One region of the Bradyrhizobium sp. UFLA05-153 genome, then DNA from elsewhere that is predicted to be linked to it. Evidence: predicted binding sites of a transcription regulator. Region 1 holds the regulator's gene; each other region holds the start of a gene.
The links. Region 1 encodes PhoB, which activates phosphate uptake and scavenging genes when phosphate is short. Its sites were predicted from a motif close to TGTCATNNANCTGTCAT; they were not measured.
Positions count from the first base shown of each region.

Region 2: the regulator PhoB is predicted to act here: its motif matches at 1,920-1,936, upstream of phnF (phosphonate metabolism transcriptional regulator PhnF).
Region 3: the regulator PhoB is predicted to act here: its motif matches at 1,594-1,610, upstream of Q2941_RS04130 (RNA degradosome polyphosphate kinase).
Region 4: the regulator PhoB is predicted to act here: its motif matches at 1,728-1,744, upstream of Q2941_RS16945 (HAD-IIA family hydrolase).

Region 1 is NZ_JBBIAM010000072.1:26,488-29,692, forward strand. Features, by position in the region: gene Q2941_RS32640 (aspartate aminotransferase family protein) at 1-34, opposite strand, end outside; gene Q2941_RS32645 (GcrA family cell cycle regulator) at 492-1,004, shown strand; gene phoB (phosphate regulon transcriptional regulator PhoB) at 1,087-1,794, opposite strand; gene phoU (phosphate signaling complex protein PhoU) at 1,809-2,525, opposite strand; gene pstB (phosphate ABC transporter ATP-binding protein PstB) at 2,537-3,205, opposite strand, start outside.
Region 2 is NZ_JBBIAM010000134.1:6,808-10,012, forward strand. Features, by position in the region: gene phnE (phosphonate ABC transporter, permease protein PhnE) at 1-121, shown strand, start outside; gene phnE (phosphonate ABC transporter, permease protein PhnE) at 118-966, shown strand; gene phnF (phosphonate metabolism transcriptional regulator PhnF) at 1,154-1,885, opposite strand; gene phnG (phosphonate C-P lyase system protein PhnG) at 2,044-2,457, shown strand; gene phnH (phosphonate C-P lyase system protein PhnH) at 2,462-3,070, shown strand; gene Q2941_RS43310 (carbon-phosphorus lyase complex subunit) at 3,074-3,205, shown strand, end outside.
Region 3 is NZ_JBBIAM010000004.1:81,529-84,733, reverse strand. Features, by position in the region: gene Q2941_RS04130 (RNA degradosome polyphosphate kinase) at 1-1,518, opposite strand, end outside; gene Q2941_RS04125 (P-loop NTPase family protein) at 1,654-2,331, opposite strand; gene Q2941_RS04120 (CDP-alcohol phosphatidyltransferase family protein) at 2,424-2,966, opposite strand; gene purM (phosphoribosylformylglycinamidine cyclo-ligase) at 3,121-3,205, shown strand, end outside.
Region 4 is NZ_JBBIAM010000024.1:70,630-73,834, forward strand. Features, by position in the region: gene Q2941_RS16940 (MurR/RpiR family transcriptional regulator) at 9-944, opposite strand; gene Q2941_RS16945 (HAD-IIA family hydrolase) at 947-1,663, opposite strand; gene Q2941_RS16950 (sigma-70 family RNA polymerase sigma factor) at 1,924-2,478, shown strand; gene Q2941_RS16955 (ABC transporter ATP-binding protein) at 3,029-3,205, shown strand, end outside.

The sequences.
Region 1 (3,205 bases):
CGGGAAGCAAATGCGTCGCGGCGCTTTTGGTCATGACGGTCACTTGAATGTTGAGGCTGGCTCACGAGACTGCCTTGCGCAGCGCATCGTTGACCTGCCCGGAAAACGAAACGTGCCGCCTTTTAAGGGCGGCACGTGTCACCATTTTATGCTTGGAAAAACCGCTGTCAATGCCGCCAGAAGGCCCTGCAAGGCGTGCGGCCGTAGTCTTGCGGTGGCATTTTTGAGTTCTTTTAGCGACGGAACATGTGGACGCGGAGCCGCAGACTCTTGCGCGGGAGTCACGCCATATTGTAGCGTTTCCCCTGTCAGATACGACATCTCGTGCAGCAGTTCTGATCCTCTTAGTCCTCATGTACCGGCGTAGCGTTCAGGTGCGTTTTCGCGCCCGGCGAGCCTTAAGGGATTCTGGCGGCACGGGTTTTTCGAGGCTTAGACATCGCCACGCGGCCCCAAGGGATTGGCAGGCGCGCGGCGAGGGGAAGGGTGCAATGACGGTTTTGACCTGGTCCGACGATCGCGTCGAGCAATTGAAAAAGCTCTGGGAAGCCGGGCTTTCGGCCAGCCAGATCGCTGCCGAACTCGGGAATGTGACCCGCAACGCCGTAATCGGCAAGGTGCACCGGCTGGGCCTGTCCGGCCGCGCCAAGAGCCCGTCCTCGGCGGCTCCCCGGCCGCGCAAGGCGCGCCCGGCGCAGCACATGATGCGGGTGAGCCGCCCGATCTCGCGCGGCAACACCGCCCTCGCCCAGGCCTTCGAGGTCGAGGTCGAGCCCGATCCGATCACCTATGACAATGTCGTTCCGATGAGCCAGCGCCTGTCGCTGCTCGAGCTCAACGAGGCGACCTGCCACTGGCCGGTCGGCGATCCCTCGAGCCCGGATTTCTTCTTCTGCGGCGGCAAGTCGCTCTCGGGCCTGCCCTACTGCGCACAGCACTCGCGCGTCGCCTACCAGCCGGCCGCCGACCGCCGCCGCGCACCGGCCAAGCCCGGCACGCGCTGAGTTCAGCCACAAACGACAACGTCCCGGTGCAAGGCCGGGACGCTTGATCGAGAAACGTCAGCACGCCATCCGGCGCGCTTTTTTACGTCTGCTCCGCCTTCGCGAAACGATCATCCAGCGCGTAGCCGGCGCCACGGACGGTGCGGATCGGGTCCTGCTCGCGACCGAGATTGAGCAGCTTGCGCAGGCGGCCGATGTGGACGTCGACGGTGCGCTCGTCGATATAGATGTCGCGGCCCCAGACGCTGTCGAGCAGCTGCTCGCGCGAGAACACCCGGCCGGGATGCTCCAGGAAGAACTCCAGGAGGCGATATTCGGTCGGGCCGAGGTCGATCGGCCGACCGGAGCGCGCCACGCGGCGCTTCTCGCGGTCGAGCTCGATGTCGCCAAAGGCGAGTATGGTCGCGAGCCGCTCGGGGCTTGCACGCCGGAGCAGGCCTTTCACGCGCGCGAGCAATTCGGGCACCGAGAACGGCTTGACGATGTAGTCGTCGGCGCCGGTCGCAAGCCCGCGCACCCGCTCGCTCTCCTCACCGCGCGCGGTGAGCATGATGATCGGCAGCTGCTTGGTCTCGGGCCTGGCGCGAAGCCTGCGGCACAGCTCGATGCCGGACAGTCCCGGCAGCATCCAGTCGAGCACGATCAGGTCGGGAATGTGCTCCTTGAGGCGGGTGTCGGCGTCGTCGCCGCGCATCACCGTCTCGACATCGTAGCCGTCGCCTTCGAGGTTGTAGCGCAACAACTCGGTCAGCGCTTCCTCGTCCTCAACAACCAGAATGCGTGCGCCCATAGCGTCGTCGCTCCTTAAGTGTTCGGCACGGTCGTGGCGAAGGTCGTCATATCGCCCTTCGGCCGCTTGTCCGCGATGGCCTGACCTTCGATCATGTAGAAGACGGTCTCGGCGATGTTGGTCGCATGGTCGCCGATCCGCTCGATGTTCTTGGCGCAGAACATCAAATGGATGCAGAACGAGATGTTGCGCGGATCCTCCATCATGTAGGTGAGGAGCTCGCGGAACAGCGAGGTGCAGATCGCGTCGACCTCCTCGTCGCCCTTCCACACCATCATCGCAGCCGGCAGGTCATGCGCGGCATAGGCGTCCAGCACCGACTTGACCTGCTGCTGCACGAGGTCGGTCATGTGTTCCAGGCCGCGGAACAGCTTCAGCGGATGGAAATCAGTCTCCAGCGCGGCGACGCGCTTGCCCATGTTCTTGGCGAGGTCGCCGATCCGCTCCAGATCGGTCGCAACGCGCATGGCGCCGACGATCTCGCGCAGGTCGACCGCCATCGGCTGCCGGCGTGCGATCGTGAGCACGGCGCGCTCCTCGATCTTCTTCTGGAGCGCGTCGATCTCGGCGTCGGTCGCCACCACGCGCTGGCCGAGCGCGACGTCACGGCGGATCAGCGCATCGACGGAATCGACGATCATGCGCTCGGCAAGGCCGCCCATCTCCGCAACGAGTCGCGTGAGCTCCTGGAGGTCGGTGTCGAAGGCCTTTGCGGTATGTTCAGAAGCCATTTCCTGTCTCCTCAGCCGAAGCGGCCGGTGATGTAGTCCTGGGTGCGCCGGTCGCTGGGCGACGTGAAGATCTTGCTGGTCTCGTCGAACTCGATCAACTCGCCAAGATACATGAAGGCGGTCTTGTCGGAGACGCGCGCCGCCTGCTGCATGTTGTGGGTGACGATCGCGATCGTGTAGTTCTCTGCGAGCTCCTGGATAAGCTCCTCGACCTTGGCGGTCGAGATCGGATCGAGCGCCGAGCAGGGCTCGTCGAACAGGATCACCTCAGGACGCACCGCAACGGTGCGGGCGATACAGAGACGCTGCTGCTGGCCGCCGGAGAGCGACAGGCCGGAGGCGTTGAGCTTGTCCTTGACCTCGTTCCACAGCGCGCCGCCGCGCAGCGCCTTCTCGACCCGGTCGTCCATCTCGGACTTGGAGATCTTCTCATAGAGGCGGATGCCGAAGGCGATGTTCTCGTAGATCGTCATCGGGAACGGCGTCGGCTTCTGGAACACCATGCCGACGCGAGCGCGCAGCAGATTGAGGTCGAGCTTGGTGTCGAGGATGTTGGTCTGGTCGAGCATGAGCTGACCGGTGGCGCGCTGGCCCGGATAGAGATCGTACATCCGGTTGAAGATGCGCAGCAGGGTCGACTTGCCGCAGCCCGACGGACCGATGAACGCCGTAACGCGGTT
Region 2 (3,205 bases), on a different contig from region 1:
CAAGTTCTATTACTCCGACGTCAGCGCGATCCTGCTGATGATCGTGCTCACGATCTTCGTCATCGATATCACCACCGGTTGGCTGCGCGCGCGGCTGTTCGGCAAGGATGCGCGGTCATGAAGGAGCTTGAGAAGCCGGACACGGCGGCGCTGCGGGCGAAATATCCCGATGCCTTTGAACGGCCGGCTGCGGCGCGCCTTGCGACACCTGCCATGATCGCAGCCGCGCTCGCCGTCTTCATTTTCGGCCTGCACGATCTCGGCTTCGAGCCGGCAAGGTTCATCGCGGGACTGAAGCAGCTCGGCTGGATCACCATGATGATGATCCCGCCCGATCCCGGAACGTCGTTGCCGCTTTATCTGAAGGCGCTCGGGGAGACGCTGTCGATCGCGCTGCTCGGCACCACACTCGCCGCAATGCTGGCGCTGCCGGTCTCCCTGCTTGCGGCGCGCAACATCGTGCCGCCGAACATCATCCGCTTTCCGGTGCGGCGCTTCCTCGATTCGATCCGCGGCGTCGATACGCTGATCTGGGCGCTGGTCTGGATCAATGTGGTCGGCCTTGGCCCGTTCGCCGGCGTGCTCGCGATCATGGTTTCCGACTTCGGCGCGCTGGGAAAGCTGTTTTCGGAGGCGATCGAGGCGGCCGACAAGAAGCAGGTCGAGGGCATCAGGGCGTCAGGTGGCAGTGCCTTGCATGAGATCCGCTTCGGCCTGATGCCGCAGGTGCTACCGGTCATCGCCGGTCAGGTGCTCTACTTCATCGAATCGAACACGCGTTCGGCCAGCATCATCGGCATCGTCGGCGCCGGCGGCATTGGCCTTCAGCTCGCCGAGCAGATCCGCGTGCTGGAATGGCAGAAGGTGTCGTTCCTCGTTCTGATGATCCTGGTCGCGGTCGCCGCGATCGACTTCATCTCCGGAAAGCTGCGCTTCGCCATTATCGGCAGGCGGGCTGTGGCGTAGAGCGCGAACTCTTCCCTTCTCCCCTTGTGGGAGAAGGTGGCGCGAAGCGCCGGATGAGGGGTCTCTTTCCGCAAACTCGATAGCCAGCGGCACTCGCGGAGAGAGACCCCTCACCCGGACCGCATCTGCCGATGCGATCCGACCTCTCCCACAAGGGGAGAGGTGCACCTACTGCGGGGCAACGCGTTCACCCATTCTCCACCAGAAACTCCACCCGCTCCGCCGCAAAGCGCGAGCGCTTGGTCACTAGCGGCTTGCCGTCGGGGTCGACGTCGGTCGAATCGACCACCAGGATCGGGCGTCCCAGCGTAAGATCGAGCCGCGCGGCGTCGGTTGCATCGACGATGCCGGCCGTGATCCGGGTCGAGCCGCGGCGGTAATCGCGGACGCCGTAATGCGCGAGCAGCTTTGTCATCGAGCGCGTGGCGGCGAACACCGCACCCGCATCAGGAAAGAGTTCGGCTGACAACCAGGACGTCGAGACGCAGATCGGCGTCCGGTCGGCAAAGCGCACGGATTCGATCCGGACCAGCGGCGCGCCGGTCTTCACGCCGAGTTCCCGTGCGAGCTCCCGGCTCGCAACATCCTCCGACGCCTCGATCAGCTGCCCGCGCGGCTCGCGGCCGCCGGCGCCGACGATCTCCGAGAAGCGCGTGCGCGAGCGCAGGGGATAGGCGAGCTTCTGCGCCTCGACATAGGTGCCGCTGCCGCGCTCGGCGCGCACCAGGCCGCGCTCGGCGAGCGCCGCTAGCGCGCGCCGAACCGTATGACGGTTCACACGATAGGTCTCGGCGATCTCCATCTCGCCCGGCAGCTTCTCGCCGGCGCCAAAGCGGCCGTCGGCGATGCCGCGCTCGATGCCGTCGGCGACCAGGCGCCACAGCGCGACCCCGGAAGAGGCGGTGTCCTGAAGGCTCATGTCGACCGGAAGCCCATCTCCAAAATCACAGGATCGTCATGAAACAGTCATGGCGCTTCATTATCAAGTTGTCTATTATCATAGACAACTTGGATTCGGCAAGCCTGGTGACCGACGTGACCCCGCAAGACAGCCTCAAGACCCGGCGCAAGGCGGCGATGGCCGTGCTGGTGCATGCGGAAGCGAGCGACATCGCAGGCCGCCTCCGCGGCCTCTCGCTGCCGCGACATGATGACCTGCGCGAGCCCGAGAACGGCCTCGTGATGCTGCGCGGCCGCGTCGGCGGCGATGGCGCACCGTTCAATCTGGGCGAGGCTACCGTGTCGCGCGCCGCGGTGCGGCTTGCGACCGGCGAGGTCGGTTTCGGCTATACGCTCGGCCGCGACGGTGAGAAGGCCAGGCTGATCGCGCTCTGTGACGCGCTGGTGCAGTCGGAAGAGTTTGCGGGCGGCGTCGAGCGGGAGGTCGTCGCGCCGCTGCGCGCGGAGCTGCTTGCGCGGCAGGCGCAGCGCGCCGCGCAGACGGCCGCAACGAAGGTTGATTTCTACACCATGGTGCGCGGTGAGGGGTGAGGCCATGACCACGATTGCGGAACTGCCGCCGGGCTTCGCCGACAAGGTGTTGTCGGCGCAATCGACCTTTCGCTCGGTGATGGACGCGATGGCGCGGCCGGGCTCGGTGCAGCGCATCGTGCCGATCGCGGGGGCGCCCGGACCGATGATGCGCGGCACGGCGGCGATCGCGCTCACGCTGTTCGATCACGACACGCCGCTCTGGCTCGATGCGCGGATGTCTGAAAGCTCCGACGTGCTGAAATGGCTGAAGTTCCACACCGGTGCGCCAATAGTCCAGGATTCCTCGATCGCGAGCTTTGCGCTCATCGCGGATGGTGCCGCGCTTCCGTCGCTCGATCGCTTTGCGCTCGGCAGCAACGAGTATCCGGACCGCTCGACGACCTTGATCCTGCAAGTGGAGAGCCTCGACGCAGGCGCCGCCTTTGAGCTGCGCGGCCCGGGCATTGATGGCATGACGAGGCTTCAGGTGGCGATCCGGCCCGCCGACCTGTTCGAGCGCCTGCGCATCAACGACGCGCTGTTTCCGCGCGGCATCGACGTTGTGCTTGTCGCTGATGACGCCGTGGTTGCGATCCCGCGCACCACGCGGGTCGTGAACAAGGGAAGTTAACGTATGTATGTCGCAGTCAAAGGCGGCGAACGCGCCATCGAGAACGCCCATCGCCTGCTGGCGCACGCGCGGCGCGGCGATCAGGGCGTTCCCGAAATTTCGCTCGATCAGATTTCCGAGCAGCTCGGCCTTGCC
Region 3 (3,205 bases), on a different contig from region 1:
GATGAAGTTGAACACGCGCGCAGCGTCGCGGCCGATGGTCGGGTCCGACGTGAAGTAGGAGAGGTCGGTGTAGATGCGCGCGGTCACCGGATGGTAGTTGCCTGTGCCGGTGTGAACATAGGTGGTGAGGCTGCCGCCCTCGCGGCGCACGACCATCGAGAGTTTTGCGTGCGTCTTGAGTTCGAGGAAGCCGTAGACGACCTGCACGCCGGCGCGCTCGAGGTCGCGCGCCCAGCGGATATTGGCCTCCTCGTCGAAGCGCGCCTTGAGCTCGATCAGCGCGGTAACGGACTTGCCCGCCTCGGCGGCCTCGGCCAACGCACGCACGATCGGCGAGTTGTTGGAGGTGCGGTACAGCGTCTGCTTGATCGCGACGACGTCGGGGTCGCGCGTGGCCTGCTGGAGGAACTGCACGACGACGTCGAAGGATTCGTAGGGATGATGGACGATGAGGTCCTTCTGCCGGATCGCGGCGAAGATATCGCCGCCATGCTCGCGCACGCGCTCGGGATGACGCGGCACGTAAGGGGTGAATTCGAGGTCGGGGCGATCGAGGCGGGTGAGTTGCGACAGCTCGTTCATGGCGAGCACGCCGTCGACCAGGAACACTTCGTCTTCGGCCGCAGAGAGCGCGTGCTGCACGAAGCTGCGCAGTTGTTCAGGCGTCTTGGCGTCGACCTCGAGCCGGATCACCGATCCGCGGCGGCGTCGCTTCAGCGCGGTCTCGAACACGCGCACGAGGTCTTCGGCCTCTTCCTCGATCTCCATTTCGGAGTCGCGGATGATGCGGAAGGCGCCCTGGCCGTGGACGTTGTAGCCGGGGAACAGGCGGTTGATGAACAGGGCGGTCATCTGTTCCAGCGAGATCAATCGCACCACGCCCTCCGCGGGCAAGCGGACGAAGCGGTCGATCTTGCCGGGCATGCGGATCAGCGCGTTCATCTGCTTGCCGTCAGCGGCGCGCGTGAGCTGAAGCGCGATGGTGAAGCCCAGGCTCGGAATGAACGGGAAGGGGTGGGCGGGATCGATTGCGAGCGGAGTGAGCAAGGGAAAGACGTTGTGGAGGAAGTGGTCCTCAAGCCAGTTCTTCTCCGCCTTGGTGACGTCCTTGCCCTCGACCAGCACGATGCCGACGTCGGCGAGCGTACCGCGCAGATCGCGCCAGATCGCCTGCTGATCGCTTGCAAGTTGCGAGACGGTCCGGTTGATCAGCGCGAGCTGCTCGGACGGGGTCAGGCCGTCGGGGCTGCGCTCGGGAATGCCCTCGCGGACCTGCGCCTTGATGCCGGCGACGCGGACCATGAAGAACTCATCAAGGTTATTTGCCGAAATCGACAGGAATCGCACCCGCTCCAGCACCGGATGGTGGGGATTGACCGATTCCTCCAGGACCCGGCGGTTGAAATGCAGCCAGGAAAGCTCGCGATTGATGAATCGCTCGGGGCTCGTGGCGATCGCCGGGAGGCCTGTCGATTCCGGTTCTTTTTCTTTGATTTCAACAGCTTGCGCGGAGTCCATGAGAAGTCGATCCATCTTCTTTCGCCTTATCTTGCGACTTATGCGCAAAACCGGCGCAGAGCATGTGTTAGCGCGATGACGTTTCGATGACATTGATGTTCCGCCGTCCGGCGCCGTCAAGCGGCAGACCAAGGATCAGGCGTCGCGCAGCAATTCGACCGCCAGCGCCCGGGTCACGGGCCGGCCGAGCCGCAGGGCTTCGCTGTCGAGCAGCTCCACGGCCCGCCGCGCCGCGGCGGAGGAGCGCTCCAGGCGGGTCGCCAGATAGCCGACCACGCTCTCATCGACGTTCAATTGTCGGTCGGCGCAGAACTTGACGATCAGGCCGCGGAAGAGCTGGTCGTCCGGGGACAAAAGTGACACCACCGGCACGGCGCGCAGGCGCGAGCGGAGGTCGCGCAGCTCGATCTCCAGCGCCGCCGGTACCTCGCGGCCGGTGAGCAGGACGTAGGCCCCGTCCTCGCGCGCGAGGTTCAACAGATGGAAGAGCGCGCGCTCGTCGAGGTCCTTCGATTTCAGGTCCTCAACGACCAGTGCGCCCGTGGCGAGCGCCCCGGGCACGGCGGCCGCGGTCAATGCATTGGCCGTGGTGGAGCGCGCGCCGGCCTCTTCAGCCCAGATGGCGGCGAGGTGGCTCTTGCCTGAGCCTTCGGGCCCGGCCAGCCACATGACCCGGTTTGGCCATTCGGGCCAGCCGTTGATCAGGGCGAGACCGGCGGCGTTGGCGGGGCCTTCGAGAAAATTGTCCCGGCTCAGGCTTTCCGCATGCGGAAGCGAAAACGCCAGTTGTCGGGGATGAACGCGGCCTGCCACGCTTGCTTTGCTCCATGCCGGGCGAGCCGGCTTCGTTTGAAGAGATTCGACGTATCGAGCGGGAGTTGGCCTTTTGCGGGACCGCATCCCCCTCATTTGGCCTCGATCGTGCTCATGTGCCGCAGCCACTCGACGAGATAGAGCGACACGGAGGAGAGTGTGAAGACCGTGACGAGGCCCATCAGGATTATATCATAGGGGCCGGGCTTGAAGCCGAAGGCGAGGGAGGCCAGCACCAGCGCCGCATAGGCCACCTGGGCTGCAGTGTTGAGCTTCGACACCTTCGACGGCTTCATCTCGACCGGCTTGTCGAACAGCCAGGAGACGATCACGGCGGCGACGATCATGATGTCGCGCGAGACCACCAGAATCACGATCCAGCGCGGGATGTCGCCCCAGATGCCGAGCGCCAGATAGATCGAGACCAGCAGCGCCTTGTCGGCGAGCGGATCGAGCAGGGCTCCGAGCTCGCTCCTCATGTTGAAGCGCTTGGCCAGGAAGCCGTCGACAGCGTCGCTGATGCCGGCGATCAGGAAGACGGCGAACGCCACCTCCATCTGGCTCGACACAATCGCCCAGACGATGATCGGGACCAGCATGATGCGGCCCAGGGTAATGATGTTCGGAATACTCACGCGGCGCTTCCCGGCACCCGGTGTGACCTCGAATCCGGCCCTTTGGAGGCTGAACCGGTTGATATGTCTACATAGTATAGCCTCAGGCCCCTTGCGAGCCATTGCGCGGCCCTCGAATTCGACGTAACCAGCCGCAAATCCACTGGAAATCCGCATGACCGACCGCAAAAACGGCCTTACCTACGCCGATTCAGGCGTAGACATCGATGCGGGCAATCGCCTGGTCGACCTGATCAAGC
Region 4 (3,205 bases), on a different contig from region 1:
CGCGAGACTTAGGCTCGCTTGATTGAGAGCACTTCAAAGGTCTTGGTGATTGTTGCGACCGCGTTGTCATATTTGGCGAGCGCCACACAGCAAACGAGCGCGTCAACTATCGCCAGCTGAGCGATGCGGCTCGTCATAGCTTCCGTCCGGAAGCTGGTTTCCTTGGCCATCGTGTGTAGCATGATGTCGCAGTAGCGCTGAATGGGCGACTTGCCGAAGTTCGAAATGCAGATCGTCGTCGCGCCGGCCTCCTTCGCAAGCCGTGTCGCCGCAATCGTCTCATGCGTGCTGCCGGAATGCGAAATCGTAAGGACCGCGACGTGCGGCCCGGTCAGCGAGGCGCTGATCGCCTGAACGTGTGAATCCAGGACGACCTTCGATTCGATTCCGATCCGGAGCAGGCGATAGTTCGCATCCTCAGCCACGGGCGCGGCGCTGCCGATTCCGTAGACCTCGACGCGATCGGCCTGGAGGATGGCCTTCACGGCAGCAGCCATCTTTGCGGAATCGACGACCTTGCGCGTGTCCTGCAGGGCCTGCAGGTTGGACTGGAAGATCTTCTCGACGACAGTCGCGACGTCGTCGTTCCGCTTCAGATCCTCGTGGATGAACTGAACCGGTTGCACAAGATCGCGCGCGAGCGCGATCTTGAGCTGCTGGAACCCGCGCGCACCGAGTTGCTGGCAGAACGCGACGACGCTGCCTTCGCTCGCTCCGGCGCGTTCGGCAACCTCCGTCACGGACATGTGCACGACTTCCGCAGGATGGGCGCTGATGAAGTCCGCGATCCGGCTCGCCGTTGGCGGCAGGTCGGCCTTGGTCGCTGCGATCCGTTCGAGCATGCCGCTCGGAGAAAGAGCCGGCGAATGCTCGGGCTTGGCGGCTGGGTCCGCCTGTTTCATGCGTGGTTTTTGCACGCCGCGCTTCTTCGTCGTTGAGGGCATTGTCAATCACCTGATAGGACGAGACGCGGCATCGTCTCGACATTAAGATAGCGGATTCCGAGCCGGCCGGCGCCTGCTCCATCGGTGTGCGGGTTGTCACCGATCATCACGGCCTCGGATGGACTGACGCCGAGTCGCGTCAATGCTCGTTCGAACAGCGCAGGCTCGGGTTTGCCGATGATGCGATATGAGACGGCGCCGGCACAAGACAGGACCGCCGCAAGCAGTGCGCCGGTTTCCGGTACGACCGATCCGGCCCTGCCGGGATGCGTGGTATCCGGGTTCGTCACGATCAGTTGGGCGCCGTCCCGTACCAGGTTTGCCGCGAATGACAACTTGTCATAGTTGAAGGCGCGATCGCGCGCGATCACGACGATGTCCGGCTCGAGCATTGTCATGTTCAGACCCAGGCCGCGGCCATATTCGCGGAGGGCAGGGCTGCCGAGCAGCATCACGCGCGAAGCGCGCCGCTCTTGCGCGATGATGTCGAGCGTGCAGGCACCGGCGAGCACGATCCGGCCGGGGTCAATCGGAAGGCCGATCTGGAGCAGCAGCCGGGCAAGCTCGGCGGGCGTGTGCTCCGCGTCGTTGGAAACCAGGGCGAATTGTCCGCCGAAGGCGTCCAGCATGCGCCGCGCACCTGGCAAAGGTTTGTTGTCGCTGATCAGTGTCCCGTCGAGATCGACGAGATAGCCCCGTGCTCTCCATCCCTGCTTCACCTTCCGCCTCTCCGCCCTTGAATTGAATGTTACTCAGTCTATAAGCAAACTAGGACTGAGACAAATTCATCAAACTATTATCCGACGGTGCCAATGATCGGCAACATGGAGGCGGGGCATGGCCCGGATTTCGGTCGAGAACATCGGCAAGGCGTTCCGTCAGACGGAGTCTTGAAGGATGTGTCGCTCGACATCGCCGACGGTGAGTGCCTGACGTTGGTCGGCTCGAATCCTGTGAGACGGACCTTGAGCGACAACGGGTGGCTTCGGATGAAGTCCTGATCGCGTGGATCGCGCAAGGCGACCGGCGCGCCATGCAGGTGCTGTACGGACGGCACCATGTCAGGGTATTCAGTTTCGGGCTTCAGCTCGTCCACGACGAACAGGTTGCGGAAGATCTCATCAGCGAGGTCTTTCTCGACGTCTGGCGTCGGGCTGGCAAGTTTGAAGGCCGATCTGCTGTCTCAACCTGGCTGCTGGCGATTACGCGCTTCAAGGCCCTCTCGGCGCTGCGGCGCAGGAAGGACCTTACGTTGGAAGACGAGGCTGCTCACGCGATCGAGGACACGTCCGACGATCCGGAAGTGGCCGCGACGAAGAAGGATACCAGCGAAGCGTTGCGCAAGTGCCTGGGCGGGCTTTCGCCGGAGCACCGGGAGATTGTCGATCTCGTCTACTACCACGAGAAAGCCCTGGAAGAGGTGGCCGAAACCGTCGGGATTCCGGAGAACACCGTGAAAACGCGCTTGTTCTACGCGCGGAAAAAACTGGCCGAGTTGCTGAAGGCTGCCGGCGTTGAACAAGGTTGGCGATGAGGGGATCGAGCAAGAAGGTGCTGGAAGAAGACGGAAGACGCCAATGAAGTCGAGCTACTGCTTCCAGGGTACGCCGGGGCCTGCTGAACGTGCGCGCTGGGTCGAGGAGGGGCTGACTCGTGATCCCGCTCGCCGGCGAATATGCCGTTATCCGCGAGGAACATGCCGAGACCATCGCTTGGGTCGGCGCTTGCGATTCGGTGATCAGACGATGAGCAAGGGCGATCTCACCAACCTGATCAACAGAGTTTCAAGCGAGAAGATCGTCAATCTCGCCGTGAGCATAGCCTCTGGTTTTCCACTTTAGTCTCGCCGTCAATGAGCCGAACGACTTTAAGAGGCTTGTCGCGGCAAAGGTTTGCGACCGCTGATCAGCGTCCCGTCCAGATCGACGAGATAGCTCCGCGTCCGCACTCCTGATCCACGTTCCACCTTTCCGCCTCGGGTTATTGACTGAGCTTTATTCAGTTCGTAACTAGACAATTACTGAGACAAATTCATGAAACTGTCATCCGACGGTGCCAATGATGCGGCGGCATGGAGGCGGCAGATGGCACGGATTTCGGTCGAGAACATAAGCAAGGCGTTCCGTCAGGCGGACGTCTTGAACGACGTGTCGCTCGACATCGCCCATGGTGAATTCCTGACGCTGGTCGGTCCGTCCGGTTGCGGCAAGACCACGTTGTTGCGCATCATCGCCGGTTTCGAAGACCAGGACAGCGGCAGC